Spartinivicinus poritis: one gene and its partner. The protein of the gene in region 1 interacts with the protein of each later gene in a pairwise test. Links are inferred from orthologs where the notes say so. Each region holds a gene or a part of one and is shown in the gene's direction. Other genes may lie near its edges.

The links.
Region 2: the proteins of rlmKL (region 1) and typA interact in binary tests that used the Escherichia coli proteins (3 or more experiments, as listed by UniProt). The link is inferred for Spartinivicinus poritis from one-to-one orthologs.

What each region holds. Positions count from the first base shown.
Region 1 is NZ_JAPMOU010000005.1:147,433-153,715, forward strand. What follows is about bases 963-3,927. They hold rlmKL (bifunctional 23S rRNA (guanine(2069)-N(7))-methyltransferase RlmK/23S rRNA (guanine(2445)-N(2))-methyltransferase RlmL), read left to right. Parts: upstream 963-1,332; coding sequence 1,333-3,522; downstream 3,523-3,927. Other genes in these bases: ribA (GTP cyclohydrolase II), read left to right, coding at 3,823-3,927. In the rest of the region: ORQ98_RS06225 (quinone-dependent dihydroorotate dehydrogenase), read left to right, coding at 1-194; rmf (ribosome modulation factor), read right to left, coding at 314-523; more of ribA, read left to right, coding at 3,928-4,884; ORQ98_RS06245 (methyltransferase), read left to right, coding at 4,931-5,641; ORQ98_RS06250 (substrate-binding periplasmic protein), read right to left, coding at 5,745-6,283. UniProt on the Escherichia coli protein: Specifically methylates the guanine in position 2445 (m2G2445) and the guanine in position 2069 (m7G2069) of 23S rRNA. Methylation occurs before assembly of 23S rRNA into 50S subunits.
Region 2 is NZ_JAPMOU010000006.1:83,892-90,121, forward strand. The notes cover bases 1-2,912. They hold typA (translational GTPase TypA), read left to right. Parts: upstream 1-505; coding sequence 506-2,320; downstream 2,321-2,912. Other genes in these bases: thiI (tRNA uracil 4-sulfurtransferase ThiI), read left to right, coding at 1-308; ORQ98_RS07025 (hypothetical protein), read right to left, coding at 2,484-2,912. In the rest of the region: more of ORQ98_RS07025, read right to left, coding at 2,913-2,942; pip (prolyl aminopeptidase), read left to right, coding at 2,999-3,973; ORQ98_RS07035 (hypothetical protein), read left to right, coding at 4,509-4,931; dtd (D-aminoacyl-tRNA deacylase), read left to right, coding at 5,044-5,481; twin-arginine translocase subunit TatC, read right to left, coding at 5,647-6,230. UniProt on the Escherichia coli protein: A 50S ribosomal subunit assembly protein with GTPase and nucleotide-independent chaperone activity, required for 50S subunit assembly at low temperatures, may also play a role in translation.

The sequences.
Region 1 (6,283 bases):
AGCAGCTTGCTCAAGCACTTAATGGAAAAATTCCCATTATTGGTGTGGGGGGGGTTCATGATGCTGCTAGTGCTGCAGCTAAAATTGAAGCGGGCGCAGCATTAGTACAGGTTTATAGTGGTTTTATTTATCAAGGGCCACAATTGATCCGTGATGCGGTAGAAGGGGTGAGGTCAGCAAAGAGTGGCAGCTAACATAAAGAGCATCTTTCACCTCAAGTTTGACCACTTGTTTGCTTGGATAGAACTTTTAAAATAGCCAGAAGCCAGAAATAAAACGGCCCGCTTAAGCGGGCCAGTGTGAATCATGAAAGTCAGTAATGCTTAGAGTATATTTTATGTACACCAGAGACGCCGGTGTAACCGTCCCACTGATCGGACCACCCCTCTCGCCAGCCATTTAACCACGACTGCTTTACTGCATCTTGACCGTGGGGGCAGACATCCCGTGAACGGCCTGAAATTCCAACTTGATAACCCTTTTGAAATGCTCTTTCAGCTTTGCTTCTTTTGTGTCTTCTCATAGTGTGAATAGCCTCACTGGTTATAAACTGGACTCTTTCCAGAAACTTCTCTTGAGGTTTTGGTTTTACCTTGGTTGTACTTGTAGCAGCTTAACTGTGCCACAAGTGAGTAATGTCCTACGAAGGACAGTGTTTTACACCCGCTTCACCCTGAAAGTGTTTAGAGGTAACTGTGTATACCCCCCTCAATTCACTCTTAATTTGGTGAGGCGTTATGATATGAATAGCGTATTGCGTAACTTGTGTTAAGAATTGATTAAGAATAGACATATTCGTTTTTATACAACACTCCTCTATCCCTTGTTCCTTGTGGCTTATAGCAATGGTAGCTGATTGTAACGGCGGCTTCTGAGCTGCCAAAATGCTACCCTCATAATCTATGTTTTAGTATGGACCAGTACAAGTGAAAAAAGTGCCGAATGGTAAGTTATGATTATTCTTTATAGTGTATTGGCTTTATTGTTGAGTAACTGTTGTGTTAAGTAAGGGATATTATTTCCCGTTCGAGCGATTGCTTACCAGATGTTAGCGACCTTTTTCCTATCGTGGCTTACCTCTATCCTATGAGATGACCACAAAAGCTGGGAAATATAGAGTGATAGGGTGTTCTGGAACGGCTGTTGGGAACAGCAAAAGTGCTAAAGGCCATGGATGGTCTTGTAGAACGGTGGAAGAATACCCTGTTACTTCAATTTATTCTCCAGTACCCTGTCGCGACACCCTCATGGGGCGGCGTAGACTATAATACTGGACTACCCCGTTAAGTACGTTAGAATGCGCTGCTCTTGAAGCGAATGAGCAATGCGGTAATGACCAACCCCACCCAATTTCAATTGACTGCCACCTGCCCAAAAGGGCTAGAACAGCTATTAGCTGAAGAGCTTAGTCGGCTAGGTGCCAGTGATGTCAAGCAAACAGTCGCAGCAGTGAATTTTACTGGCACGATGGAGGTTGCCTACCGCGTCTGTCTATGGTCACGGCTAGCAAACCGCGTGCTGCTCAAACTTGCTGAGTTACCTGCACAGTCAAAGGAAATACTGTATCAACAAGTTCAAACGATTGACTGGGTGGATCATATTGATGTTGATAGTGACTTCCTGATTGATTTTATTGGTACATCTGGTGCTATTCGTAATAGCCGCTTTGGGGCGCTGACAGTAAAAGATGCAATCGTTGATCAGTTTAGAAGTAAGTTTGGGAAACGTCCTAATATTGCTAAAGAGCAACCAGCGGTCCGGGTATCTGTACGATTAAAGCATGACCAAGTAACCGTTGCTATTGATTTGGCTGGGATTAGCTTGCATGAGCGTGGCTATCGGCGTGAAGCTGGGATGGCGCCATTAAAAGAAAACCTGGCTGCTGCCATGTTGATTCGCGCTGGTTGGCCTGGTTTAGCGGCGCAACAATCTGCCAGTTTGGTAGACCCAATGTGTGGTGCTGGCACTCTATTAATTGAAGCGGGATTAATGGCGGCAGATATTGCTCCTGGCTTGCTGAGACACTACTTTGGTTTTCAAGGTTGGCTAGGCCATATCCCTGCTATTTGGAATAAGCTGGTGGCAGAGGCTAAACAGCGTCGTGAGCAAGGAATGAGCCAGCAGTTTCCGGTCATCTGTGGTTTTGAGCCTGGCTACAAAGTGCTTACTAAGGCACAGGCTAATGTTGAACGAGCTGGCTTAGCCGGTATTGTTAAGATTAAACAGGTGGATTTAGCGCAGCTAACCCCTAGCGCTACTGAACATATGCCCACTGGTTTAATGATAACAAACCCACCCTATGGTGAACGGCTCGGTAATGAAGCTAGCCTGGTTTATCTTTATCAACATTTAGGTGAAAAAATGCAGCAGTGCTTTTCTGGTTGGCAGGCAGCTTTTTTAACCAGTAGCGCAGACCTGGCCAGACGCACCCGGTTACGCTCTCATAAGCACTATAAGTTGTATAATGGGGCATTAGAGTGCGCCCTTTATTTATTTGCCATTCCTGGAGAAAGCTCTGCAGCGGCTAATGCTACCAAACCTGTGTCAGGTGGTAAGCCATTAGAACAAGCAACACAGATTCGGTTATCGAAAGGTGCTGAAATGTTTGCCAATCGGCTTAGAAAAAATCTAAAACAATTAAAAAAATGGCGCAATCAACATAATATTCACTGCTACCGTTTATATGATGCGGATATGCCAGAATATGCCGTGGCAATTGATTGTTATAATGATTGGGTGCATGTTCAGGAATATGCGCCACCTAAGTCAATTGACCCAACAAAAGCGGCTGCGCGTTTAAACGATGTTATCAGTGCATTGCCTGTGGTATTGGATGTTCCAGAAAAACAAGTCATTGTCAAACGACGAGAGCAGCAGCAAGGTAAAAAGCAGTATCAAAAACACGACAGTCGTGGTGAGTTTATGCAGGTTGAAGAGCATGGCTGTCAGCTGCTTGTTAATTTACAGGATTACCTGGATACAGGCTTATTTTTAGATCATCGGCCGATTAGGCACATAATTCAACAGCAAGCAAAAGGTAAACGCTTTTTAAACCTATTTTGTTATACAGCTTCAGCCTCTGTTCATGCAGCAAAAGGCGGTGCCGTAAAGACCACCAGTGTTGACTTGTCGAAAACCTATTTAAATTGGGCTGATAAAAACTTTAGATTAAATGGCTTTTCTCAGCAGCGTCATCAATTAATAGAGGCGGATAGTCTGGCTTGGTTAAAAGAGCAAACTCAGCGCTATGATTTGATTTTTATTGACCCTCCTACGTTCTCTAACTCTAAAAAACTTAATCAAGATTTTGATGTACAGCGAGATCATGGTGAATTAATTAAGCAAGCAATGGGGATTTTGACTAGAGAAGGTGTACTGTATTTCTCCAATAATTTCCGTAAATTTAAAATAGATGAAAGCTTATTAGAAAAATATAAGGTTAAAGAAATTACCTCAATAACTATCGATCCTGATTTTCAGCGTAATGCGAAAATTCATCGCTGTTGGGAGATTAGGTACTAGGATAAAAGCATAGTGCATATATGGATTTATGGCTTATGCGCTTTGTGGTAAAAACTGAATGTTAACTCTATCTATGGAGTTTAAAAGCATGGAATAACTACCAGGGATGGTTAGAGGTGCCCTAAATATAACTTTAGATAGAACGACGTGATTATTGCGCACTTAAATATTACGTAATAATAGCGCTTTTATTACGTGACTGTTATTTTTAAACATAATTTTGTTATGCCATTTTATCAATATTTTGTAAGTAGGTTGCTAAACTAAAAGTAAGGGACAGCATTTAAAGTGAGACCTACTATGGCTGATGCTATACAGTTTTATGAACCTAATGAGCGTTATGGATTTTTTTCTAATTTTTCATTGCATTCTATTGTTATCGATGGAACTACCTGGCCCACTGTAGAGCATTATTATCAAGCCAGTAAGTTTTTAGCTGCAGATATTATTGCCCGGGTACATCATGCAACAACACCTGAGCAAGCCTTTAAAATCAGTCGTGAATACAGCAAACAAGTACGACCTGACTGGAACAGTATAAAAGAAGCTGTAATGATGCGAGGTTTGCGCTGTAAGTTTCATCAGCATCACCCATTGGCGCATTGGTTAGTGGCAACTGAAACACAGCCAATAGTTGAGCATTGTTACTCTGATGCCTACTGGGGAGATGGGGGCGATGGAAGTGGCCAAAATCGATTAGGGCAGCTGTTAATGGCGCTTCGTGATGAGCTGAAAAACAAGCACCCCTATAAAATGATTCGCTATGTAGATGCTGCACAACTGCCTACCCAGTTTGGAGTGTTTACTATGCATGGTTTTGTCCAGCCCGATAATAATACAGAACACCTGGCGCTTACTTATGGAGAACTGGATGTAACTAAACCCGTCTTAATCCGTCTACATTCAGAATGTTTGACGGGGGATGCTTTATATAGTCTGCGCTGTGATTGTGGTTTTCAATTGCAGAAAGCATTGGAAACGATAGTCTCTCATGGAAGTGGTGCGTTACTGTATTTACGACAGGAGGGGAGAGGAATAGGGTTGCTTAATAAAATACGTGCCTATCATCTTCAAGATAAGGGAGCTGATACAGTAGAAGCTAATGAGCGATTAGGTTTTGCAGCAGATATGAGAGAATACCACTTTTGTGAAGGGATGTTGCACTATTTAGAAATTGATCAAGTAAAACTGATGACAAATAACCCTAGAAAAGTGCAAGCATTGTGTATTGCAGGTATTAATGTAGTAGAGCGTGTTCCTTTGCAGGAAGGACATAACATATACAATGATAATTATTTAGCAACTAAATCTAGTAAACTACGACATATTCTTTCAAAAGAAGATGGTTTTAGCTTGTCTTAGATTTTTTGATGGTGATATGGAAAAAAGAATATGTTAAGGAGAAAATATGCAGCGAGTATGGTCAGAAGACCCTATAAAAAATGCTTATCTCAAAGGTGTTATTACACTGTTAGAGCGAAGTCAACATGAAAACAAAAAACAATATGAGATAGAAATATTAGGTGAAAAGTTTGATGTACTACCTAATGTATTTCCCCCATCGTATTTTCGTGATACAGCATTTTTTGTAGAGAATATGCCAGATGTAACGGGTAATCGCATATTGGAGGTAGGATGTGGTACTGGCGTAACTGCAGTCATGCTTGCATTAAAGGGTGCTATGAGTGTGGTGGCTGTAGATATTAATGAAGATGCAATAAAAAATACTATCTTAAATATTAATAAGCATCAGCTAAATGATCGAGTGAGCTGCTTTTATTCTGATGTTTTTTCCGACATAAACGATAATGAAAAATTTGATATTATTTATTGGAATATTCCTTTTGGTAAAGTAGATGCTGATTTATCAACTCTTGAGAGATCGGTATTTGATATGGGGTATGCGGCAGTGCAACGCTTTTTTACTGAAGGGGTTAAATATTTGAAGCCTGGTGGCTATTTACTTTATGGGTTTTCCCCTGTTATAGGGGATGAAGTGGCTTTGGTGGAAATTATTAAAAATGCTGGGCTGAAAACAAATATCATTGCAAAAGCTTATGAGGAGTTAAAAGAATATTCTATTGAATTTCATCTATGTAAAGCTGAACTCTGTTTATAGTTGTTCGTTATGAGCGGAAAAATAAGTACTACTTTGTATTCGATGCTGCTTATGCTAAACAGTAGTGATTATTTTTTGTTATTTTCTATCTTTTGTTCTTGTTTTATTTATTGTATTTACTGACTATGTCAGATAATCTGCCATTATTTTTAATTGTTTTTAATCTGTCATTAATAAAGAGTTGAATATTTTTGTCAATTTGGTTTGAGTATGCTAGGTGAATATCGTAGTTATTAGCAATACTACTGACATCAACCATTTGGTAATCATCTGTATTCCGCATAGTCTTACGTAAGTTATATAAAACCCTAACTTTAAGCTCAATAAAGCCGGTGAACTTTGTCATGACAGGACGATCTAGTATTTTGAAGGCTGAGCTGTGATCTTTTACTCTAATTTCCTTTACTTTACCTTGCTTGATCAGTTCTTCTAGTCCAGGGTAGTCAAAGCCATCCATTAAAATAACGGTTTTACCAAAGAGGTCGGATGTGCTTGTGTAGTTAAATCCAGGCTTTTTAATGAGCATAATATTTTTTACACTATAAATAGGCACTGCAGATAGATTTTCATTTTGAATACCAGGCCAAGCGGGAGAGCCGAATGTTACCCAGTTTTTATACTTCTTTTCCTCCATGATTGAAA
Region 2 (6,230 bases), on another replicon or contig:
GGGAAGTGTTAATCAACGATATTATTCAGGATGACTTAAAAGCGGCTGAGGTCGAGGTGCTGAGTATTCCGCTGCCTAATAGTGTGATTCTTGATATCCGCCATCCCACCGAGGAAGAGCTAAGCCCGTTAAAAATGGATAACAATGAAGTAAAAACCATTCCTTTCTATCAACTAAATACTGCATTTAAGGAGCTCGATGCTAATCAGCAATATATGCTTTATTGCGATAAAGGCGTAATGAGCCGCTTACATGCCATGCATTTAAAAGACGAGGGTTACGAAAACATCAAAGTTTATCGTCCCTAGTGAACTTTCTTAGTAGAACGGTGGTAAACTACCGCACCAAAATTTTCTGGATTTTCTAGCTGAAGACGTTGAATTGGTAAGACAACTTGCTAATTCTGGCATTTACTATAGGAATGCCCCTACTAACATACTTGTTTCTAGGGTGCTGCTCTTAGGCCACTTCAGATTGTAGTTGTTTTACTGTAGAGGCACCCTCTGTGATTGAGAAGTTAAGAAATATTGCCATTATTGCTCACGTAGACCATGGCAAAACTACTTTGGTAGACAAGCTGTTGCAGCAGTCTGGAACCTTGGAACGCCGTGATATCGGGACTGAGCGGATCATGGATTCCAATGACCAAGAGCGTGAGCGTGGTATTACCATTCTGGCAAAAAATACCGCAATTACTTGGCAAGATTACCGCATTAATATTGTGGATACCCCAGGACATGCCGACTTTGGCGGTGAGGTTGAGCGGGTGCTATCGATGGTTGATTCCGTATTGCTACTGGTTGATGCTGTTGATGGTCCAATGCCACAAACACGTTTTGTTACCCAAAAAGCATTTGAGCAAGGGTTAAAGCCAATCGTAGTCGTCAATAAAATTGACCGCCCTGGCGCCAGACCTGACTGGGTCATTGATGAGGTATTTGACTTATTCGATCGCTTAGGGGCTACTGAAGAGCAACTGGACTTCCCCATTATTTATTGCTCTGCACTAAATGGTATCGCTGGTGATGACCCAGAGTCATTACAAGATGACATGACGCCTTTGTTTGAAATGATTGTTGATAAAGTGCCTGTACCTACCGTAGATGTTGATGGCCCTTTCCAAATGCAGATTTCAGCGCTGGACTACAGCAGCTACCTAGGTGTTATTGGGGTAGGCCGAGTTACTCGTGGGCAGCTAGAGCCAAATACGCCTGTAGCAGTTGTTGACCGTGAAGGTAATCAACGTTCTGGCCGGATATTGAAGGTGATGGGGTATTTAGGCCTTGAGCGGGTTGATATCGAAAAAGCTGAAGCGGGTGATATTGTGTGTATCACAGGCATCGACGGCTTAAATATTTCCGATACTTTGTGTAACCCAGAAAAACCAGAAGCCTTACCAGCACTGACTGTAGATGAGCCTACTGTTAGCATGACTTTCCAGGTCAATGACTCACCATTTGCTGGCCAAGATGGTAAATATGTCACTAGCCGTAATATTAAAGAGCGTTTAGATCGTGAATTGATCCATAACGTTGCGCTACGGGTTGAGCAAGGTGATACAGCAGATAAATTTGTTGTTTCTGGTCGTGGTGAATTGCACTTGTCAGTGTTGATTGAAACCATGCGCCGTGAAGGCTTTGAGCTTGGAGTTTCTCGACCAGAAGTTATCACTAAAGAAATTGATGGTGAAATGTGTGAGCCCTATGAGCAAGTAATGGTAGATGTGGAAGATGAGCATCAAGGCGCCATTATGGAAGAAATGGGTAACCGTAAAGCCGAGCTTACGAATATGGTGCCTGATGGTAAAGGCCGCACTCGATTAGAGTTCATCATGCCTGCCAGAGGTTTGATTGGCTTCCGTTCGCAGTTTTTAACCATCACTTCAGGTAGTGGTATTTTAACCCATATTTTTGATCACTTTGGTCCTGTTAAAGCTGGTGAAGTAGCCAAGCGTCAAAATGGCGTGTTGGTTTCAATGGTTAACGGTAAGGTACTGGGCTATTCACTGTTTAACCTGCAAGATCGTGGACGTCTGTTCCTAGAGCCTAATGTGGAAGTTTACGAGGGAATGATTATTGGGCTTCATAACCGTGACAATGACTTGGTTGTAAACCCAACTAAAGGCAAACAGTTAACTAACGTTCGGGCATCAGGTTCTGATGAAAATATCATCTTGACTCCGCCAGTTAAGCACTCGCTAGAGCAGGCACTAGAGTTTATTGAAGACGATGAGCTGGTTGAAGTAACACCTAATCACATTCGTCTAAGAAAGAAATTCCTCAAAGAGCACGAGCGTAAGCGAGCTTCCAGAGCTAAGTAGCCTTGTTTCCCCCCTTTGAAAAAGGGGGGGCTAGGGGGGATTTTAGTTTGAACATAATAACCAGCTGGCTGTTTAAGATCTTTGGCTAGGCTTCATGAAATCCCCCTCAATCCCCCTTTTTCAAAGGGGGATGTTGATTGTGCGTTATTCCATCTCAAGCATCTCACTCCCATTTCACACTACTCACCAACCATTCCCCATCCTCTTTAACCCACTCTGTTTTGACTTTGTAAATGCCTGATTGATTAGGCAGAATGCTTTCTGCGCCAGTGACAGTCACTGCAGACTCTGAGGTTGCTACATTAGGATAAGCAGTGTTATATGAAATGTTATTGTTAGTAATATAAATTTTTATATTTTTATGACGCAAAAAATAACCTAATAAAAGGCGTTTTACACCTTTGCGATCCATTCCTTGATTAGAATTAAAGCTTTCACTAAGTGTTTCTAGTACTTTTTGACTATTCTTATTCTCTATAGCTGTTTGTATTTTTTCTATTTGCTCAGCAATTGCTGATTCAGCAGGTGTTTCTGCACAGCCAGAGAGTAGGAGAAAAAAACTTAGGAGGAATATCAACTTTAGCATGAACTTAGTGTAATGTTTAAAATTAGCTTTACTCATAAAAGGCCTAACACAGATAGTAAATTAACATAGCAGGTCTAACTGAAGGACAAAATATGTATACCCTTTATCCTGCAATAAAACCTTATGCGCGACACACTTTAGAAGTTGATGAGCCACACCAGCTTTATTTGGAAGAGAGCGGTAACCCAAATGGTATACCTGTCTTGTATCTTCATGGTGGGCCTGGTGCAGCATGTGATAAATTTAGTCGTCGTTATTTTAATCCTGAAATTTATCGGATTATTTTATTTGATCAGCGTGGTGCTGGTCGTTCAACTCCCCATGCTTGTATAGAAAACAATACAACACAAGATTTAATTGCGGACATTGAAGCAATCAGGCAGTTTCTCAATGTTGATCAGTGGGTACTGTTTGGTGGCTCCTGGGGAGCGACCCTGGCTTTGTTATATGCTGAGCAGTATCCACGACAAGTGTTGGCGATGATTCTGCGAGGTGTCTTTCTCTGTCGGGAGCAGGATATTAGTTGGTTTTATCAAGAAGGGGCAAATCAGATTTTTCCTGATTATTGGCGGGATTTTACTTGCTGGATTCCAGAAGCTGATTCTAATGATGTTATTAATGCTTATTACAAAAGGCTAACTGGTAATGATGAGCTGGCTAGAATGGGAGCTGCTAAAGCCTGGGCGTTGTGGGAAGGGCACTGTGCTACATTAAGACCTAATCAAGCAGTATTGGATGCGTTTATTGACCCACATAAAGCTAGAGCATTGGCCGCAGTTGCTTGTCATTACTTCAAAAATAAGGGCTTTTTAGAGCCAAACCAAATTTTAGACACTATGGAAGTTATTAGAGATATACCTGGGATTATCGTCCATGGTCGTTATGACATGGTGTGCCCACTGGAAAATGCTTTTACCCTGCAAGTGAAGTGGCCTGCAGCTGAATTGCATATTGTACGAGATGCAGGGCATTCTGCAGCCGAGCCCAGTATTTCTGATGCGCTTATTCGAGCAACGGATGAAATGGCTAAGCGGCTGAAGCCTGACCTAATGCCTGATGAGGGCTAGCTTTCATTTTGAGCTAAAAAATCTTCGTGAATGTAATAGGAGAGCTGTGCTGAGATGATTAAGCACAGCTTATCTCATCTAATACTCTTTCCTTTTAGAAACTACTTTAGTGCTGTCTATTTATTAATCTTATAGTACTAAAGTGGTAACTTTTTTTTGCGAAAAGCGGTAATAAACTCAATTAAATCAGCTATAACAATATTATAAATCTGTTGCCGTTTTTATGTTGGGCGGTAGATTTACAATGAAGGTGTAGGGAAAGTCTGCTTTGAAAGAAAAGAATAGGTTACTTCATAGCTTTAATTCCCCCCTTTGGAAAAGGGGGGCTAGGGGGGATTTAAATTTGCTCGTAAATAGGTGGCGAATGATTTGTTTAAAGTGCTTTGAGTAGGCTTTTATGAAATCCCCCTCAATCCCCCTTTTCCAAAGGGGGACGTTGGATAGTGCCACAGTTCTAATCTTCCTGATTCGCGACAACCTACTGTGGGAATAGGTTAGGGGTTAAAACCATCTTATTATTAAAACAAGGACGAATATGAAAAAAATTACAATAGTAGCAGGATGCTCATTACTGATTGCTAACTTTGCCTCTGCTGAAGTTACAACACCTGGCGTATATGAAATGCACTTTGATTGGGGGTGTGATGGTACTTACTCTATATCAAAAAACTTTACTTTAAAAAATGATGGCACTTTCCAGTCTGGTAGCTTAAAGGGTACCTGGAAGGAAATCGATAGAACACTTACCTGGAAATACAGCAATAACACCTATTACACAGGCTACCATACCAGCCGTTCAGCCACTGGAGTTGCTGTTGGCTATAATGGCCTGGAAGGTTGTTTCTATATGATTAAAATGAGTAAGCCACTTACTCAGGAACAAATGCAACAGCTTGATATGGCTGAGCCGCAGTTTGATAATGGTATTGGAGAAGCTGGGGGAGAAGCACTTTTCTAGTAACCATTCACTTGTTTCTATATAACATAAAGCCAGCAGATTGCTGGCTTTATGTTTTTACAGATATGATATGTCATTAAATTTGTAACGATAAAAATGAGTGGCAGAAGCAATGCGAGCACTTATTCAACGAGTAAAGCAAGCCAGTGTTAGTGTTAATAATGAAGTGGTTGGTTCTATTGACCAAGGCTTATTGGTGTTGCTGGGAGTACAAAAAGGAGATGATCAGGCAAAAGCAATTAAACTGCTTGAAAAAGTGCTGAAATATCGTGTTTTTGCTGATGCTGAAGATAAAATGAATCTCAGCTTAAGAGATATTAATGGTGGGTTACTAGTCGTTTCTCAGTTTACTTTGGCTGCTGATACTCAAAAAGGCTTACGCCCTAGCTTTAGCTCTGCAGCGCCACCAGTCGCAGGAGAAAATCTATATAACTATTTTGTGGAACAAGCAAACAACCTTCACCCAACAGTTGCTACTGGACGCTTTGGTGCCAACATGCAAGTCAGCTTAGTTAACGACGGGCCAGTGACTTTTCTTTTAGAGGTATGAAACGAATTGAAGGGAGTTAATAAGGGTATCTTTAAAAATAGTAATTTTTTCGTGAGAGCAAGACAGCACCGCACGGAAGGCCGCAATGTATGTTATGAATACATGAGGATCTGAGTACGGAGCAAACGCAGCTATCGTGGAAAAAGTGCATTTTTAGAGGTGCCCTTAAGTAGGCTTCCTCCTGGCTACTATCCCCCCCATCAACACTCCAGCTTCAAATAACAGCCACATAGGGATGGCGAGTAATGATTGGGAAAAAATATCAGGTGGTGTCAGCAGCATACCAATTACAAAACAGCCAACGATAATATAAGGGCGCTTTTTCCTCAGGCTGTCAACACTACTCATTCCTGACCAAATTAATAATACCGTAGCGATAGGGATTTCAAAGGCTATCCCAAAAGCAAAAAACAGTTTTAGCACAATGCTGAGGTAACTATGGATGTCCGGCATAACCGATACATCTTCAGGGCCTATAGTTGTAAAGAAATTAAAGAGCAGAGGAAATACGACATAATAGGCAAATGCAATCCCTAGATAAAATAACACAACACTTGAGGCTAATAGTGGGATGGCCAGCTTCTGTTCATGCTGATAAAGCCCTGGTGCAATAAACCCCCATACTTGATGCAGAATATAGGGAATCGCTAAAAAAATAGCGGCGACCACAGTCAGTTTAAATGGTGTAAAAAATGTCTGGGTAATTTCCGTTGCAATCATTGAAGAGCCTTCAGGCAATATTGATCGCA